Exiguobacterium sibiricum 7-3: one gene and its partner. The protein of the gene in region 1 interacts with the protein of each later gene in a pairwise test. Links are inferred from orthologs where the notes say so. Each region holds a gene or a part of one and is shown in the gene's direction. Other genes may lie near its edges.

Region 1 (10,476 bases):
TCAAGCAACAGGCGGCGTATACACTGGTTCTGGCCTCAACTTCGGAGATGACTACCTCCGTCAAGCACTCGCTTTCACTGGCGTAACGGACTACAACTCATTGTTCATCGAAGGTATGGCAATGAATCCAGAAAAAGCAGAAGAAATCAAACAAGCAGCAATCGCAGAAGCAAAAGAACTTGGTCGTTCATTCTCAACAGTCAACGCATAAGAAACGAAAACACCCGCTGTCCGGTCAACCGGACAGCGGGTGTTTTGCGTTTACAAATGAGTTTTTTTCCGTAAGACGAGCGACGCAAAAAGGAACAAGTCCTTTAATTTCTCCAATCCGCGCGGATGACTGGAAATCCGGTACAGCCATTCGAGCTTCAGCTTCCGGAACAGCTTCGGAGCACGTTTACTGTGACCCGACCAGACATCAAATGCACCTCCGACACCGATGAAAAGACCGTGATCCACCTGGTCGTAAACGGATGCGATCCATTCTTCCTGTTTCGGCGCGCCGAGGGCCACCAAAATCAAATCAGCTTCGACCGATTGAATCGCTTTTGCGGCTTCTGCTTCTTTGCCGAATCCGTGAAAGGTTCCGACGAACTGGATATCAGGAAAACGAATCGACAATTGCTGGATCAGCGACTTCATGACTTCCGGGCGTCCGCCAAGCAGGAAGACCCGTTTTTTCAAAGCATCGGCTGTTCGAAGCAACTCCCGTGCCGTCTCGATTCCGGGCAACGTCGCAGTGAGCGGTTGTCCCATTCGTTTGCTGGCTGCCGTCACACCGATTCCGTCAGGTGTGATGAACGTTGCTTGTTGTAAGATATGCTTATAAGCGGGTTCGCGCAAAGAACGTAAGACCAGTTCGGGATTAGCTGTAACAAGAAAGGCTTTTTCGTTATTGTGTAAAATCGTTTTAATATGGGTATACCAACTCGACGGTGTTGCGTCGACAAAAGGCAAACCAAATAACTGTGTTGTTTGAATCATCTTTATTCCACCTCATTATTCATCATAGCAGAATCGGGCCGGACGAACAGGGGCTTGAGACTGAAAAAAAGGAGCGATCGGGATGCATGCAGCCTGGCAGGAGATTTTAAAAGAAGAGAAAGAAAAAGACTACTTTATCCGATTATGGGATTTTATCAAGACCGCTTACCGGGAAACGACGGTGTATCCGCCGAAGGATCAGATTTTTCATGCGTTTGACGCGGTGGCGCCGCAGGATGTCCGTTGCGTCATCCTGGGTCAGGATCCATACCATGGACCGAATCAGGCCAATGGATTAAGCTTTTCCGTTAATGACGGCATTGCGATTCCGCCGTCTTTACGTAATATGTACAAGGAATTAGTGTCCGATATCGGATGTCCTGTGCCGACGACGGGCAATCTTGAAGCCTGGTCGCAGCAGGGGGTGTTTCTGTTGAATACGTCACTGACCGTTGAAGCTGGAAAAGCGGGTTCCCATGCGAAAAAAGGCTGGGAATCCTTTACGGACCGCGTCATCGAAGTGCTCGGACAACAGGAGCAACCGATTGTATTCATTCTCTGGGGAAATCACGCAAAAAGTAAAAAAAGTTTGATTGATACGAACCGGCATCTCGTTCTCGAATCCGTTCATCCAAGCCCGCTTTCGGCGAGCCGCGGTTTTTTTGGCAGTCGACCGTATTCGCAAACCAATGACTGGTTACAGCAGCAAAATCGAACACCGATCGATTGGTGTATGTCATAACACATGAAAAACCAATTTACTCCGTCCTTGTGGAGTAAATTGGTTTTTTTGTTCAGTCCATCATGAATTTTTCGATGACGAGGGCAATGCCATCCTCATCATTAGAAGCTGTCATGTACTGTGCTTTTTCTTTGACAGTATCGGCGGCATTCGCCATCGCGACACCAAGCCCGGCCCATTCGATCATCGATAAATCATTGTTGCCGTCTCCGCAGGCAATGACATCCGACTGCTTGATTCCGAGACGTTCAGCGAGTAGGGCAAGACTCGTTCCTTTCGTCACGCCAGCTTCCGTAAACTCAAGGAAAAATGGCTTCGAGCGGGCGACAGCGAGCTCACCGGCTAACTCGACTTGAAGTTTTTGCTCGACTTCGGCCAAACGATTTTCTTCCGCAAGCATCAAACATTTGACGACCGGCTCTGTGATGGATGCTTTGAAATCCGTCACAGTAATGACATCCATTCCCGTCAGTTCCCCTTCAATTGTCGTAAAGGCGTTCGCTCTCTCCGTCAAAATTTCGTGTCCGACATACGTGTGGATGTCGATGTTTTCCCGTTTACTTAAATCGTAGAGACGATGGACGGTTTCCGGAAGAAGGGTACTGGAGAAGAGGGACTCATTTGTTTTACAGTCGATGATGGAAGCCCCGTTGAAACTTAGGATATAGCTGCCGTATCGGGCAAGCTCCAACTCTTTTGCCAAATCGATCATAGCGTAAGTCGGACGACCACTCGCAAGCACCACTTTTTTTCCGCGACGCTGTGCATCGAGTAACGATTCTTTCGTTTTTGGAGAAATCGTATGGTCGCTCGTCAATAATGTATCGTCAAGATCAAGTACAATCATTTCGTAAGCCATAAATATAAACCCCTTTCGAATATCTGTTACATCTTAACAAGTTGACTCTTCTTCCACAATATACTCTCGCTTGAAAGAGTGTGATAAAGTTTGAGAAGAGCATGTATGGAAAGGATTTAAGTCTGATGAAATATTTTGTAATTTTCTTATCGACCCTATATTTGGCGGGATGCGGTCTTACGTTGCCCCATCCTGCTTCATTACTCGAACACCCGGCGTTACCGGAATGGGAAAAGTCGTTAAAAGCAAAAATCGATACCGATCTTCCGACAGAGGCGGAAATCGTGGCACCGCGGAATCAATCTATTTCAAGGCTGTATGAATTGATTGATTTGAACCGGGATGGACGTGATGAAGCCATTACGTTTTATCGGATTGAACAGCGAGGGACATTTCAAATCAAGGTGTTGGTCCACGAACGTCTGAAGAACAAGTGGGTTTTACGTGTGAGCCAGCCGATTGCGACAGGCCGATCGATTGATCAACTTCACGTCATCCTCGATGAATCCAAAAAAGTGAATCAACTGATGATTGGTGTGACGAGTCTTGAAGAGAATACGGTCTATCTCCTGAAAGATTTGATGAAGCCATCGATTAACATTACTAAAATCGATACATATGATCGATTGACGATTGCCGATTTGAATCAAGATCGACGTCAGGATATGGTATTACTCAAAAAAGGACGGACGACAGAACTTGTGTATTATGAGGAAGCCTTGAAGCCGACCAACCGACAAGATGTCACATTGCCAGTCAAAGAAGGCGATTTATTTGCGGATCATGATCTATTTGAAATTGATACCGTGAATCCGGCTAAGAAAAAAGGTGTATTCGTCTCCTTTACCCGTGAGGCAAAAATGCATTTGCTCGTCTTTCAGCTCGAACAAGCCCGGCTGACATCCGTCCGCTGGGGTGAGACATCAGAAATTGTCGAGCCGATGTATACGTTCCCGAAAGACGTTGACCAGGACGGTGTCATCGAATTTGCACATCAATACACGCCTGAAGGAAGTATAGGACGCGTGTCTGAAGAAAAACCAAGAATCACTGCTTATTATGCGTGGAATGGATCCGACGTTCAGCCATTTCTCGAAAGTGGATTTGAGCTTCGGGAAGAGCAATACATTGATCTCGAATACAATTTCGTGATGCGTTTTCCCGCAAACTGGGCGACGCGTGAAACTATTGAGAAAAAGGACAACCGGGTCCGGTTCATCAACCGGGAGACCGGAACAATTGATTTTGAGCTGGAGATCATTCCAAAAACTCAATATATCGCCAGCCATCGCAAGAAGAAAATTAAAGAAGGCATTGATTACGTGTATGTCATCTCTACCAATCAATCCTATGAAGAGTACGCTGCCAACGTAGCGCTCGTGGAATAAAGTAAAAGCAGGAGGAAAATAAGATGACTAAAATATTAGTGGCCGAGGATGAACATGCGATTCGTAGTTTCATCGTCATTAATTTAAAACGTGCAGGATATGAAGTGATTGAAGCAGAAAACGGACGGGAAGCATTGGACTACTTTGAGCAGCAAACGTTCGACATCCTGCTGCTCGACATCATGATGCCGGAAGTCGACGGATTCGCGGTTTGTGAACAAGCCCGCTCGAAAGATGAAGTCGTCGGCATCATCATGCTGACAGCACGGACGCGCGAAGAAGATAAAGTCATGGGACTCAGTGTCGGTGCGGATGATTATATTGCGAAGCCGTTCAGCCCGGCTGAACTGTTGGCGCGTATTCAATCCTTACTCCGCCGAGTCGAGACACTTCGCCGCCGAAAACAACCCCGTGAACTGATCTCAGGTCCTTTTCGAATTGACCTCGGAGCAAAGCGGGTCCAAAAAGCAGGTGTTGATGTCGAAGTCACACCGACAGAATACGATTTGTTATGCCATTTCATTAAAAATGAAGATCAGGTCATGTCCCGGGATGAGTTGCTCGATGCAGTGTGGGGCGAAAATTATTTTGGAGACCGTAAGACGGTCGACGTCAACATTCGGCGCCTGCGTCAGAAAATCGAAGAAAATCCAGCAGAACCCGAGTTCATCGAGACGTTATGGGGACACGGCTACAAGTGGCGTAACGAAAAATGAAACGACAGATTTTGATGCGGTTCATGACGATCATTACGGTAACGGTTTTGCTGGTCATCGGAATTTTATCCTTCGTGACGTATAACTATTATTATGTGACGGCGACAGATGTCTTGAAACGGCATGCCAATGCAAGTGCCATCTTATTTGCAAACAGTGGTCTGGCTTATGATTTTCAAGACTCAGAAGCGACGATTCATGACGTGCTTGATTCATATGCCTACACAGATGCGGAAATTGAAGTATTGGATGTGAAGGGAATTCCCCGCTATTCGTCGACAGGTTTCGTCTCGAAACGGAATATGACGAAACAGGAAGTGACACGTCTGTTGAGCGGTGGAACGATCACAAAACGTTATGATGATCCGACGACGAATGAACATCTGCTTGAGGTGGCGGAACCGATCGTATCCTTCGGACAGACGACAGGAGCGCTACGTTATACGACGTCGCTTGCCAAGATTGATCAACGGGTCATTGAAATTTGTTTGGCGATTTTCTTATTAGGTGTCGTGATTTGGGGACTGGCCTACATTTATTCCTCCCGTCTCGTTTCGTCGATCGTTCGACCGATTCAGGAAGTTATCGGTGCATCCGATCAAATCGCAAAACAGCATTATGACGTCAAGGTCAATGAGGAGTATACGTTTGAACTGGGGGAACTTGCCCGAACGATCAACTATATGGGACAACAGATCAAGCAACAGGAAACATTGAAGGATGAGTTCATCTCCGGGATTTCGCACGAGTTACGAACACCGCTCACTTCCATTAAAGGATGGAGTGAAACATTACTGGCAGAACCGGAACGTTTACCGGAGGAAGCGTCGCTCGGGATGGGAATCATCCATTCGGAGACGGAACGGTTGATTTCGTTAGTGGAACAGTTGCTTGATTTTTCGAAACTGGAGACGAGCCGGCTCGTCTTATACCGGCAGGAAGTAAATTTGACTGAAATCATTGAAACGGTAACGGCACAATTGCGTCAAAAACTGGAAGAAAAAAACATCCGTATTGTCCGCAAATTGCCGGCACAGGTGATTGGTCTTTACGATGAAAACCGTTTAAAACAGGTCTTTTTAAATTTACTGGATAACGCGATCCGCTTTTCGCCGATTGACGGCGAAATCACAATTCGCCTTGTCCGCTCAGAACGTGTCCTCTTTTTATCTTTCAGCGATGAAGGACCCGGTATTCCTAAAAATCACCTCAGACATGTCACGGAAAAGTTTTATCAGGTTCAAAAAGGGAAAGGTGGAACAGGGTTAGGTCTCGCAATTTGCCGTGAACTGGTTGAAGCACATGAAGGGAAATTGTTCATCGATAATCAACCGGAAGGCGGAGCGATTGCAACGATCCTCCTGCCGGTCACGAAAGCATAACGGGAAAGTCAAATGAGAAGCGCTTTCGAAACTGAACTGGTAAAGTGAAATGAGGATAACGATTTACAGCAAGACGAAACGAATGGAGGAATCAGTCATGGCACTTGGCGTATCGAACGGCAGATTAAGTCCGCTTACAGGGAAACCGAACGCGGTATCGACACAGACGGATAAAGAAGCGTTGAAGATGACACCTTTACCGTTCAACGGAAATCTAGCAGAATCAAAATTTCAAATCATGCGAGTTCTTCAAAGTCTTGACCGGGTGACAGTAGTCAAAGAAGATCCAACGTACATTCATGTTGTCTTCTCGAGTAAAGTCCTTCGTTTTAAAGATGATGTTGAATTTTATTTCGACGAAGCTTCTCAAAAAATTCATTTCCGCTCAGCTTCCCGTGTCGGCTATTCCGACTGGGGCGTTAACCGAAAACGAATGGAAGACATTTCGGCACGATATAAGGAGGCTTCCCGATGAAAAGTTATCAGTTGGTCGTAATTGGTGGTGGAGCAGCCGGAATGACAATTGCGGCAGGAGCAGCCAGTCTTGGTGCCCATGTCGCATTGATTGAGCGTCATACACATTTAGGTGGAGATTGTTTGCATTACGGTTGTGTCCCGTCAAAAGCGTTGATTGAAGCTGCACATGACGTCCATGTCATGAAGCAGACGGCAGCCAAATACAACGTGACATTAAACGGAGACGCAGTGTACAGCAAAACAAAAGCAAGCGTCGACCGTGCCCGGAATATCATTCAGTCGCATGACGGAACGAAACGGTTCGAAGAGCTTGGTGTCGATGTTTACATCGGCGAAGCCAGTTTCTTGAGTGCCAATGAAGTTGAAGTAGCGGGTCAACTGGTTGTCGGAGAGAAATTCGCGATTTCGACGGGATCACAGCCGATCATTCCGCCGATTGAGGGGCTTGATACGATTCCGTACTTAACGAATGAGACGATTTTTGAACAAACGGAACGCCCTGAACGATTGCTGGTCATCGGCGGCGGAGCGATTGGTCTCGAATTATCGCAAGCCTATGCCCATCTCGGAACGGAAGTGACCGTGATTGAAGGTGCTAAATCCTTGATGCCAAAAGAAGACCGCAGCATGGTCACGGTACTACAACGACAAATCGAACAAGAATTGACACTCCATTTGGATACGACCGTCACAAGTGTCCGGAAAGCTGCGAACGGAATCGAAGTCACAGTCAAAACAGGCGAAGAATCCCGTGTCATTGAAACGGATGCCGTACTCGTGGCTGTTGGCCGGAAGCCGCGGATTGATGCGTTACGCCTTGATCGCGCAGGTGTTCATGTTGAAAAAGGTTATGTTCAAGTCGATGGTTCCCTTCGGACGAACCAACGTCATATCTTTGCTGTCGGTGATACGATTCAATCGTTGCCGTTTACGCACGTGGCTGGTCTTGAAGGGAAAACAGTCGTTACGAACGCTTTGTTCGGCTTACGTACTAAACCAGATTACCGTGCCGTTCCATGGGTGACGTTTACGACACCTGAACTGTTCCACCTGGGACTGACAGAAGAAGAAGCACGTCAAAAATACAGCGACATCAAAGTTTACGAAACCGGACTTGATGAAGTCGATCGGTTTGTCATCAATGGTCGGACGGAAGGACGCGTCAAACTGATTGCCGATAAACGCGGTAAACTGATTGGTGCCCATGCAATTGGTGAGCAAGCCGGCGAATGGATGCAGGAAGTCGTTTATGCGATGGCTCGTAAAGATAAGGTCGGTCAGTTATCCCGTGTCGTTCATCCGTATCCGATTCGTGGTGCTGCGGTCCAACGTGCAGCTGATTTATACTGGCGTGAACGTCTCTTTGACGGTCCGTTGCCAAAATGGTTAAAACGATACTTTGATTGGAAACAAGGAGAATAATACATGCAACAATCTGCTAAAAAACGTAATTTCGTTCCGGTCGTCATCCTCTTGACGCTCGTCATCAATCTGTTGGTCGCGCTGTTGTTTTTTGCACCGCCTTTACAGATCGGTGACGGGTTTGACTGGACGCTGCTTCCTTTTTTAAACGCCATCTTCAACAGCTTCACGTTCATGTTGTTGCTCGGTGCCTGGATTTCGATCCGTCGGGGAAACCGGATCAATCACCGTCGCTTTATCGGCGGTGCCATGACGACGACGACGTTATTCTTGATTTCGTACGTGACGTATCATGCGGTCAGTGAATCGACGAAGTTCGGCGGAGAAGGGTTTGTCCGTCCCATCTATTTCTTTATTCTGATTTCGCATATCATTTTAGCAGCGGTCATCGTTCCGCTCGTCTTGATGTCGCTCGCTCATGCATTGAATCAAAATTTTGAGAAACATAAGAAGTGGACGCGTTTTACGATGCCGCTTTGGTTATATGTCAGTCTCACGGGTGTTATCGTCTATGTGATGATTCGTCCGTACTATTAAAACCGCACATCAAAACAGGCCCATTCCGATTTTTCTCGGAGTGGGCCTGTTTTTGATTGCCGAATCGTCATACAGCAAAGGAGATTACGGTTTTACCTTCGTTTTATCCAAGACATTTTGTGCTTTGATGTCAATTAGTGGACGGATCAAGACCTCAACACGCCGGTTTTGACTGCGACCGTTTTCTGAATCATTTGAAGCAATCGGTTGATACTCTCCGTATCCGCTGACCGTAAATCGTTTTGGAGCAAGCTGTGGATTCCGCTGAAGGGCACGCATGAAACTGATGGCCCGTTCTGCACTGAGTTCCCAGTTCGACGGATACTGAACGGTATTAATCGGAATGTTATCCGTATGACCCGAAACCTGGATCTGACGCTGTCCTGCTTTGACAAGCAGGGTACTCATGCCTTGAGCGATTTGAATCGCATCACCTTTTACATCTGCTTGGGCAGGTGAAAAGAGGGCCCGGTCACGGATCGTAAAGACAAGCCCTTCATTCGTGACCTCAACTTTGATGTCTTTTTCAAGCTTCTGCTGTTTGATGTAGTCATTTGCTTCTTCTTTGATTTTTTCGAGTTCAGCGATTTCATAGCTTTGTGCTTTCGTTCGGGCATCAGTCTTTTTCGAGTCCTCTTCTTCCTGTGAGGTCGATAAGGAACTGTTCGTAATCATGCCTGAACCACCATTGAAGACAGAACTGAACGATTGAGACATTGCTTTCAGTTTGACGGCATCGACGTTACTCGAAGCGAAAAGAACGATGAACAGAGCGAGTAACAAGGTAAGGAGATCGGCATAAGGAATCAGCCAGCCTTCGGAAATGTGTTCATCATGCGGCTTCTTTTTCCGTTTCATACGTCGCACGCTCCTTCGGTGTCAGATAGACAAGTAACTTATCCTCCAGGTTTTTAGGAGATTCTCCGTTCTGGATTGATAAGATTCCTTCAATCATCATTTCATAGAGTTGGATTTCAGTGGCTGACTTCTGCTTTAACTTTGTCGCAAATGGGAACCATAGGACATATCCTGTGAAAATCCCAAATAGCGTTGCGATGAAGGCCCCGGAAATCGCGTGCCCCAGCTTTTCGATATCTGATAGATCGGATAGCGCGGCAACGAGTCCGACGACAGCCCCGAGTACACCGAGGGTCGGTGCATATGTACCGGCTTGCGTGAAGATGTTGGCATTCGCATGGTGCCGTTCGGTCATGTTTTCAAGGTCGCGGGTCATGACGTCTTCGACGTATTCTGACGGTTGACCATCGATAACCATCATGACACCGCGGCGCATGAACGCATTATCCACTTCTTCGAGTGCCGTTTCAAGTGACAATAAACCTTCTTTTCGGGCTTGTGTCGAGAGGGTTAAAAATTGTTGAAGCAATGTCTGTTTCGTCATCAGTTGTTGTTCAAAGAAAATGACTTTAAACAAAGCAGGGATGATTTTTAAGCGTTCTTTCGGGAACGAAATCATGATTGCTGCCGCTGTACCGACAAAAATAATAACGAGTGCCGCGGGGTTCAGCAATGCGATCGGAGAGGCCCCTTTTAAAATCATTCCTCCGACTAAGGTGATGAGCCCTAGTATAATACCAATAATCGACACGATATCCATTTCATTTGTGCCACCTTTCCCCATGTTGTCTGATCGTGAACGAAAAATAAAAAGAGCAGAAGAGGCGTCTTCTGCTCGGAAATCCAAAAACCGAGAATCACGCGCCGTTTTCATCGATAAGCAATTGAATGCTTTCGTTTCGTTCGTCACGTTCTATATCGGTTAATACATCGTATTTTTTTAATGCAATATACAATTCGTTTAGAATTGATTGATCCACATGTAGCGATAGTAACTCCTCGAATTGATAATATAGCTGTGCGGGCATCCATTGTGATTGGCGTTCCAGCCTTCGCGAGACATCTTCAATCGAATGTTCAGCCGTCCTAGGGTCCACTGTTTCCCTCAACC
Region 2 (2,907 bases), 1.1 Mb from region 1 along the record:
AATTGGCTGCAAGAGTCGACCGAAGTCTTTTTAGATCGTGTCGAGCTGAAGCAACTGTTTGAACAGGCCGGTTTTATGCAAGTTGAAGTAAAAGCATTTGCAGGTGGGGCGGCTGCAATGCACCTCGGAAAGAAGTGGTGAGATGTCACTGCATTCAATTTATCGAGATGTAACAAAAGAAGTTAATTTAGTGGATCAATTTTTAGTCAGTCATATCGCATCAAACGACCCGACAATCGATGCGGCCGGACAACAATTGCTTCAAGCAGGCGGCAAACGGATCCGGCCTGCCTTCGTTCTGTTGGCATCAAAATTTGGTCGGGCAGACCGCGATGAACTCGTGCGTGTCGCAGCCAGTCTTGAACTGGTCCATATGGCCTCGCTTGTTCATGATGATGTGATTGATGATGCCGAATTGCGACGTGGAAAACCAACCGTCATGCAACACTTTGATGAAGAAGTTGCCCTTTATTCCGGTAATTTTTTATTTGGTGAAGCGGTTAAATTGATTGGTGAAGTCGGGAAACCGGAACTCGTTCAAGTGATGGTCCATACGATGCGCGAAATTTGTGAGGGTGAAATCGAGCAGATTTACGATCAGTACGACTGGGAACAATCCATCAAACGGTATATCAAGCGGATTGAACGCAAAACGGCGATCTTGATTGAAGCCAGCTGTCACCTTGGGGCGATCGTCGCGAACTGTTCACCGGAAGATACAAAGGCATTACGACAATTTGGGCGTGACATTGGTCTAGCTTTCCAAATTGCAGATGATTTGCTTGATTTTACAGCCAAGCGGACGGAACTCGGAAAACCTGTTGCAGAAGATTTACGGCATGGCCATAAAACTCTGCCAGTATTTTATGCTTCAGAAGATCAAGATTTCTTTCAAGAGTTGCAAAAGATCCGTTCGATGCCGAGTCATGAAGAGGTCGCTCCGTTACTAGACCGGTTGCAGCAATCAGATGCTTTGGAGCGAACGCAACAAACGGTCGATTTATATATTCGACGGGCCATTCTCCGCTTGAATCATCTGCCGAAATCGTCCGCAAAACGTTCTTTGGAAGAGGTCGCCCGATATGTTGGGAAACGTAAAGGTTGAAAAAATGTAAAAAATTTCTTGCCGCTTGTCCATTTACGCAGTAAACTTACTATGTAAGCGCTTTTTTATCTGTATTTCATAGGGGGAACTAGTAATGGAGCAAACATTTTTAATGGTAAAACCGGATGGCGTTGAACGAGGTTTGATTGGGGAAATCATCGCTCGTATCGAACGTAAGGGATTCGTAATTCGTGAAATGAAAATGATGCAAGCATCTGAAGAATTGGCACAAGCTCATTACGCGGAACACGCAGAAAAACCATTTTTCGGAGAGTTGGTCACTTTCTTGACATCTGGTCCAGTCGTCGCGCTTCGTGTTGAAGGCGAAGATGTCGTCACAGTTTCACGGATGATGATCGGTAAAACGAAACCGACAGAAGCACTTCCAGGAACGATTCGGGGTGATTTCGCGAACACGATGAGTGAGAATGTCATTCATGGTTCAGACAGTGTTGAAAGTGCCGAGCGTGAACTCGGTCTTTGGTTTCAAGGACAACCATTAAACGTATGATGGCGGCAAGACGATTGAGCAACTGCTCGATCGTCTTTTTTTGTTTTTTGGAAAGGAAATAGCTTTATGCTAAGATAGAAAATAAGACAGGGAGTGCCTTGAAAGCAATCCCGTAAGAGAGAGGATTTGTGAGGTGGACTATGCAGGATTATGAGCTTTTCATCCAACGTTTCTTAAAAAAATCAGGAATTGATTTAGGACAATATAAAGAAGCCCAGATGAAGCGGCGATTGACAGCGCTACGCGATAAAAAAGGATACAGTACATTTGCTTCTTATATGCAGGCGATGGAAAAAAGTGCGACATTGTATGAAGAATTTTTGGATCGCATGACCATTAACGTCAGTGAGTTTTTCCGGAATCCGATTCGGTGGCAACAACTCGAACAGGACATCTTGCCGGTTTTGCAAGCCCGTGCTCATGGACGGATCCGGACATGGAGTGCCGCCTGTTCGACAGGGGAGGAACCGTATTCGTTAGCGATGATCTTAAACGAAAAGATGGATCCTGCACAATTTACGATTCAAGCAACGGACTTGGATGACCTGGTCCTGGAAAAGGCCAAACAAGGCCGTTACGGGGCATCTGCTTTAAATGAAGTGGAGGAAGCGCGAAAAAAACGCTATTTCATCGAGCAAGAACAACAGTTTGAAGTCGTTCCTGAAATCAGACGTCTCGTCCGGTTCAGTAAACATAATTTGTTGGGTGACCGATATGATACAGGATTTGATTTGATCATTTGTCGGAACGTCTTGATTTATTTTACAGAGGAAGCCAAGGCGCATGTCTACCGGTCGTTCGTCGAAGCCTTAAAACCGGGCGGTATTTTGTTTGTGGGTGGGACAGAACAGATTTTTCAACCGGAACGGTTCGGTCTGAAGATGAAGCAAAGCTTTTTTTACGAAAAAATCTAAGGTAAGAGGGGGATGAGGCAACATGCGTTATATGACAGCAGGTGAATCACACGGTAAAGGATTATCGGTTATCATCGAAGGAATCCCTTCTGGTCTTATCATTGATTTTGACAAAGTACAACGTGAGATGACGCGCCGTCAAGGTGGCTATGGTCGTGGACGGAGAATGCAGATCGAACAGGACGCGGTAGATGTCCGTGGAGGAATTCGACATGGCTATACGACGGGGGCACCCATCAGCCTGTTCATTGAAAATAAAGATCATACACACTGGACACAAGTCATGCAGGCAGAACCTTTGCAAGAAGAGCTGGAACGGCCGCGCACGCTAACCCGTCCCCGACCGGGACATGCGGATTTAGTCGGCGGATTGAAGT

What was found.
Region 2: the proteins of P402_RS0101850 (region 1) and ndk interact in binary tests that used the Escherichia coli proteins (3 or more experiments, as listed by UniProt). The link is inferred for Exiguobacterium sibiricum 7-3 from one-to-one orthologs.

What each region holds. Positions count from the first base shown.
Region 1 is NZ_KK211190.1:167,538-178,013, forward strand. Bases 103-2,896 are described here. They hold P402_RS0101850 (uracil-DNA glycosylase), read left to right. Parts: upstream 103-1,066; coding sequence 1,067-1,726; downstream 1,727-2,896. Other genes in these bases: P402_RS0101840 (NAD(P)H-dependent oxidoreductase), read left to right, coding at 103-211; P402_RS0101845 (WecB/TagA/CpsF family glycosyltransferase), read right to left, coding at 262-984; P402_RS0101855 (Cof-type HAD-IIB family hydrolase), read right to left, coding at 1,779-2,585; P402_RS0101860 (hypothetical protein), read left to right, coding at 2,711-2,896. In the rest of the region: more of P402_RS0101840, read left to right, coding at 1-102; more of P402_RS0101860, read left to right, coding at 2,897-3,973; P402_RS0101865 (response regulator transcription factor), read left to right, coding at 3,997-4,689; P402_RS0101870 (sensor histidine kinase), read left to right, coding at 4,686-6,071; P402_RS0101875 (DUF1499 domain-containing protein), read left to right, coding at 6,169-6,546; P402_RS0101880 (dihydrolipoyl dehydrogenase family protein), read left to right, coding at 6,543-7,970; P402_RS0101885 (DUF420 domain-containing protein), read left to right, coding at 7,974-8,507; P402_RS0101890 (flagellar motor protein MotB), read right to left, coding at 8,592-9,365; flagellar motor stator protein MotA, read right to left, coding at 9,340-10,125; P402_RS17125 (hypothetical protein), read right to left, coding at 10,223-10,393. UniProt on the Escherichia coli protein: Excises uracil residues from the DNA which can arise as a result of misincorporation of dUMP residues by DNA polymerase or due to deamination of cytosine.
Region 2 is NZ_KK211190.1:1,257,329-1,260,235, forward strand. It holds ndk (nucleoside-diphosphate kinase), read left to right. Parts: upstream 1-1,199; coding sequence 1,200-1,616; downstream 1,617-2,907. Other genes in the region: P402_RS0107270 (demethylmenaquinone methyltransferase), read left to right, coding at 1-141; P402_RS0107275 (polyprenyl synthetase family protein), read left to right, coding at 143-1,105; P402_RS0107285 (CheR family methyltransferase), read left to right, coding at 1,757-2,530; aroC (chorismate synthase), read left to right, coding at 2,553-2,907. UniProt on the Escherichia coli protein: Major role in the synthesis of nucleoside triphosphates other than ATP. The ATP gamma phosphate is transferred to the NDP beta phosphate via a ping-pong mechanism, using a phosphorylated active-site intermediate.